Regions from separate parts of the Parabacteroides goldsteinii genome, predicted to be linked through region 2. Evidence: riboswitches for the same ligand, from Rfam matches in the RefSeq annotation. Region 2 holds a riboswitch; the other holds the start of a gene.
The links. A riboswitch is a leader RNA that binds a small molecule or an ion and turns the genes downstream of it on or off. The one in region 2 is predicted to bind cobalamin.

Region 1 (3,206 bases), 2.2 Mb from region 2:
GTCGTAATAGCTATTTCAGGAAGCATATATAGAACCTGGCGTCCCAGCTTCAGAACCTCGTCTATCAGCCGTACATAAATTTCCGTCTTACCGCTGGAAGTAACTCCGTGAAGCAGGCAAACATCTTTAGAAGTAAAGGTATCATGTATCTCGCTATACGCTTTCTCCTGTGCCGGACTAAGCGAACTGAGAGGTTGCAAACGGCATACCGGAACCTGCAAACGCCCCACTTCTTTTTCATAGCTTTCAAGGACTCCCCGTTTCAGCAACCCGTCCAATATCGTTGATGAACAACCACTGCGTTCCAGTAATTCTTTTTTGGATACTTCCACGGTTAATGCCGGATTTAATGCGTGGCTCAGATCAAGGAAGCAAACCAGCAAAAGTTCCTGCTTCTTGGCCCGCTTAAAATCAGCAAAGGCTTCCTGCAAACGTTCTTCGGTTGCATATTCCTGAGACAGACGGATAAATGTCTGCATCTTCGGAACAAACCCGCGTTTCATCTCTTCGCTGACCTCCACTGCCCCACGGGCCATCAGGGAAGCAACTACGGGAACGACATTGCGCAGGCCTGTTTTCTTTTCCAACTCCGAAACTGTTAACTTGAGCACTCCTTTAAAAGCATCCAGCACAGCCTGCTCATTAGGACGCAAAGGACCGTCCGCCTCAAAATCGGCATTATAGGTGACAGCCGTCTCGCTTTCCAGTTTCAGCCCGGAAGGTAAAGCCGCTTTATAGACATCTCCCAGTTTACACATATAATAAGAGGCGATCCATTTCCAAAAACGAAGTTGCGGCCTCCGCAACACAGGGCTGGCATCCAGCAGGGCGTAAATCTCTTTTGTCTCAAAGTCCGTATTCGGCTTGCGTTCATGTACTTCCATCACAATGGCAGTGTAGTAACGTTTCTTGCCGAAATGAACAATGACTCGGCAACCGGGAGTTACGGCTGCCTCCAGATCCGTCGGAATACTATATGTATAGCTATTCTCCAACGGCAGGGGTAGTATGACATCTGCATATTTCATTTCCGAGGCCAAAAGTAACAAAAAAGGCCGGACTGTTAAAGCCCGGCCCCTCATATCTTCTGTCTGTTATCAGAACAAGATAGCGGCTGTCACCGACCATCCGCGGTTCTTGGCATTCAGATCATATTTTTCCGCACTGTAATTATCAGTCAGTCCCAGGCCATAGTTTATACCGACCTGCAAATGGCTGATCAGTTCCACACCTGCACCAAAATTAAGACCGGCACTAAAGTTTTTCGCTTTCACCTGTCCTACTACACTTCCGGGAATCTCCCAGAATTTATCGCCACCTACACGGAAACCGATATACGGACCGGCAGCCAGATATCCTTTAATGATAGGCAATCCGAATTTCCATTTCAAATTCACCGGGACATCGATATAATCTGTTTTCACATTCGTGGAAGTTCCTGTCTCCGATTTCACATCCATCCCTTTCTGTGAATAGAGGATAGCCGCATCCAACCCTACTCCAATCAGAGGAATCGTTGTCTCGATCATCGGACCGATCTGGAAACCAGTCACATTATCCGCTTTCAGAATATCTGAATTCAAATGAACGGACGATATATTCAAACCGCCTTTTACCCCAAACTTCAATTGGGATTTAGCGGGAACAGCAATAAATGCCATCAAAATAATCAAAACTAAACCTGTAACCTTTTTCATATTGCCTGTTTTTTATAAATACTATCTGCAAATAAACATACTTTTCCAATAATAAACAAGTATTCCGTCTTAACTGTTCAGTCTTTGAAAAAGAAAAGCATGGACCACCGACGGAGCTCATCCCGTCAACCGAACCATGCTTCTTTTCCTAATTATTATGGCAAAATAATTAAAAACAGATCCTAAAAGGACAGCAAACTGGGAATGGAACAAGAATAGAAAGACATCAGATGTCTTGTTTTTCTCATCCGGCCTTTCCTCGAAGCCGTCGAAATAATATGCCTTGCAGGTCTTCTGACTTACTTCCGGATCAAGCGCCTTCCCATTCCCCTTACAGAACAGTGGCAAAAGTATGCCTGATACGTTATGAAGCTCACAGCAGCGGGACTGTCCGGGATTCACACCCGGTTCCCTTTTAATCCTTACCCGCGGATACAGGCTCGGAACAATGCATAGCGCAAATATAGAGATATTTTTACATCTTATGGTAGCAGATCCTATAAATTTTATTTATTATGTTTACGATATTCATCTATTGCGTCTTTCGCCGGAGCTTTAATCAATTTTTGTTCACGAACAGCACGGGATTGATTGAAATAATCGTCCAATAACTGAATATCAAATTCATCTATCATCCGGTCTGCTGAAATCGAATCATGTTCACTGGTGATCATCACTGCCCCTATACGTCCGGGATCAGAGATAGAAACAAGATCACCGTACTTTCTTTTCAAAGCGGTCAATTTCTCCCAGTTATTATCGAGATGTACCAATTTACGGTCAAGGTTGACTGTAGCCACAGCATAATTATAATAGTTCGTACTTGAGGCGACCATCTCTCCCAATGGGTTACGTATCTCCGACGGAGCATTCAGAAAACCATAGGCACAAACAAAATAAGCCTGACAGGAATAAGCCCATTTGCTTTGTTCCAAACCTCCGTGATACATTGATGGAAACAAAATTATGTCCGGTTTTTGCTGAGCATACCGTTCCCTCAACTCATCAAAATTAAGATCGAAACAAACAGCACAAGCAACAGTCCCGAAATCACATAGCAGGAGTTCTGCTTCATCAGAAGGCATGATCTCATTCATTTCCTGGATAGTAGGAAAATTCTTATTATATATACCGGCTACTTTTCCACGTCGGTCAAGCAGTATACATGAATTCCACCAGCTTCCGTTTTCTTCCCTTTTGGTTCCAAAAGCAATATAACAGTGATTATCTTTTGCTACCGAAGCCAGGTAATCCTTTACCTGATCTTTCCTTACTTTATAATATTCAAACTGCTCTGCCGTAGTTAATCCGGAAGGACGATCGCATGCTTCCGTTAATAATATCAGATCCGGCTTATGTAATAACACTTTTGACAACTGCCTTTGCCAGTAATCGATCATCTGATCGACCATTTGCTGATAACTCATCTGATTATTTACGGAAACCGCAACCCCTCCACCTCCGATAGTGACTATTTTCACCGGATTCTTTGCCCGGGCTGCCAACACG
Region 2 (3,206 bases):
ATCACCGGTCCGGACGTGGTCAAGGCGGTTACCCATGAAGAAGTAGGAAAAGAAGAATTGGGTGGTGCTTATACACATAGTACTAAGAGCGGTGTTACTCATTTTATGTGTGATACGGAAGAAGAAACATTAATGAGTATCCGCGAATTACTCGGTTTTCTTCCGGGCAATAATATGGAAGATGCCCCACTTGTTCCTTGTACGGATGATATCCGCCGCGAAGAAGAATCGTTGCAGGAGGTGATTCCGGATGATCCGAATATTCCTTATGATATAAAAGATATTATTGAACCGGTGGTGGATAATCACTATTTCTTTGAGGTAATGCCGCATTTTGCAAAAAACATCGTAGTCGGTTTTGCCCGTTTAGGCGGACGTACGGTCGGTATCGTTGCCAACCAGCCGGCATTCCTGGCAGGTGTGCTGGATATCGATGCTTCGGATAAGGCGGCTCGTTTCATCCGTTTTTGCGATTGTTTCAATATTCCACTGGTTACTTTTGAAGATGTACCCGGTTTTCTTCCGGGATGTACCCAGGAGCACGACGGTATTATCCGCCACGGTGCGAAGATCGTCTATGCTTATGCGGAAGCGACCGTGCCTAAAATCACGTTGATTACCCGGAAAGCCTATGGCGGTGCTTATATCGTTATGTCGAGCAAACCGACCGGTGCCGATGTTAACCTGGCTTACCCTATGGCGGAGATTGCCGTTATGGGAGCAGAAGGGGCTGTTAATATCTTATATAGAAAAGCAACCGGGGAAGAGAAAGAGCAGGCAATGAAAGAATATGCGGAAAACTTCTCTAATCCTTACCGGGCTGCCGAGCAAGGATTTATCGACGAGATTATCATGCCGCGGCAGACTCGTTTCAAGCTGATACAGGCGTTGGAGATGGCAAAGAACAAAAGCCAGAGCAATCCGCCGAAAAAACATGGCAATATGCCATTGTAACGATTTGATTTTGTTGTTAGAATTATGAATGGTAAATCCCTGTCGACCGTGAGGCTGGCAGGGATTTCTGCTTATGTCATAGTTTTATAAATAAACAGGAACGTAAAAGTTTAAAAAACTTGTATTTATCATATTGATTTTGTCTTTTATTTTTGTAGCTTTGCCTCCGAATTGGTTTCGTGTTGTCTGTTCGGATGATACGGATTAAAAGGGAATCGGGTGTAAATCCCGGACAGTCCCGCTGCTGTGAAGCTCTAATAACATCCTGAAAACAACTTATGCCACTGACATGTGTCGGGAAGGCTTCAGGATGGGAGTCAGTCAGAAGACCTGCCGTTCGTTAAAGGCTGTTTTTCCTCGTGGGTTAGGGAAATGGTTCGAAAAGAATATTAATTCTAAAGTGTATGAAAATCATGGAGAAGCTTTGTTCGCGTTGTGGCGTGGAGTTTTGCTGTGCCTCAAAAGCGATTGACTATGGAATGGATTCATGAATTATTATGGGGAGAAGGTATCGGACATTCCATCCTTTTACTGTCTCTGGTTATTGCCATAGGGATCCAACTTGGTAAAATCAAAGTATTTGGAATTTCTCTGGGGATAACCCTGGTATTGTTTGTCGGTATTCTACTGGGACATTTTGGGTTTACAATCAATCCATCTGTTATTCATTTCTTTAAAGAGTTTGGATTGATCCTGTTTGTTTATTCAGTCGGCATGCAGGTCGGACCCGGTTTTTTCTCTTCTTTTAAGAAAGGGGGGATGACTTTGAATGGCCTGGCTTGCGGAATTGTCTTTCTCGGAGTTATGATGGCCTTGGTGATACATTTTGTGACAGGAATTCCTATTCCGACGATGGTCGGTATTTTATCGGGTGCAGTAACAAATACGCCGGGACTGGGGGCTGCTCAACAGGCATTTAGTGATATGACGGGGACTTCTGATGATACGATTGCATTGGGATATGCCGTTGCTTATCCGCTGGGGGTCGTCGGTATCATCCTTTCCATGTTGTTTGTCCGGTATATTTTTCATATAAGTTTTGACCAGGAGACGAAAAAGCTGGAAGAAGAGAATAATGTGCATAATAGTGAGGCCACACCTATATCGTTGATAGTGAAGAATCCGGCTCTTTTTGGCAGGAAGATAATGGAACTTGCCGCCCTGTTGGAGCATAGGGAATTTGTCATATCCCGTATTTGGCGTAACAAGACCAATAAAGTAGACATTGTTACCGGCAGTACGATTTTGGAAGAAGATGATAAAATATTTGTGATCACGACTGAACATGATGCAGAAACTATAAAAACCTTTATCGGTCAAGAGATAGAGATGGACCGTAAACAATGGATTCCCGCCGAAAGTGCTTTTGTCAGCCGCCGCATTTTGGTGACAAAGCCGGAACTGACGGGTACTAAACTGGGGGATTTGCAGTTACGCCGTTTGCATGGTATCAATGTAACACGTGTGAATCGTGCCGGAGTGGAACTGGTAGCAACACAAGGTTTGCAATTGCAGGTTGGTGACCGTGTAACCGTAGTCGGTAGTGAACTGGCTGTCGATAAGGTGAGTATGATATTGGGTAATTCGATGAAACGTCTGAATGAACCGAACTTGATTCCAATATTTATCGGTATCGCTTTAGGTATTATTCTGGGAAGTATTCCAATTAGTTTCCCAGGGATTCCTCAACCTATCAAGCTGGGTTTGGCAGGTGGTCCGTTGGTTGTCGCTATCCTGATCAGCCGTTTCGGATACCGTTATAAACTGGTTACTTATACTACCCAGAGTGCCAATCTGATGCTCCGGGAGATTGGTATAACTATGTTCCTTGCCTGTGTCGGGCTGAGTGCCGGGGATGGTTTTGTGGATACTATCGTGAATAAAGGCGGATTTGCCTGGATTGGTTACGGTTTTATTATAACAATGCTACCTTTATTAGTCATCGGATTGATTGGCAGGTATTTTTTTAAACTGAATTACTATACGTTGATGGGATTGCTGGCTGGCAGTACGACGGATCCTCCCGCTTTGGCTTATGCGAATGCAACGGCGGGAAATGATGCTCCGGCAGTAGGTTATGCTACAGTTTATCCGTTGACAATGTTTTTACGTGTACTAACTGCCCAATTAATGATATTATTCTTCTATTAAGTATTAGATTTGGTTGTTAGAAATTGTTCAATAATAATTTTAAAGCCAGGAGCCCCGCCGAAGTGATTCGCCGGGGCTTCGTTTATTTATCGATGTAAAAG

Region 1: linked by a shared signal. The riboswitch ahead of K6V26_RS28230 (porin family protein) and the one ahead of K6V26_RS19895 (putative transporter) in region 2 are both predicted to bind cobalamin.

Annotation. Positions count from the first base shown of each region.
Region 1 is NZ_CP081906.1:6,856,884-6,860,089, reverse strand. It holds gene priA (replication restart helicase PriA) at 1-1,028, opposite strand, end outside; gene K6V26_RS28230 (porin family protein) at 1,098-1,697, opposite strand; cobalamin riboswitch at 1,965-2,163, opposite strand; gene K6V26_RS28225 (carbon-nitrogen hydrolase family protein) at 2,204-3,206, opposite strand, start outside.
Region 2 is NZ_CP081906.1:4,693,472-4,696,677, reverse strand. It holds gene K6V26_RS19900 (acyl-CoA carboxylase subunit beta) at 1-954, shown strand, start outside; cobalamin riboswitch at 1,110-1,306, shown strand; gene K6V26_RS19895 (putative transporter) at 1,429-3,105, shown strand.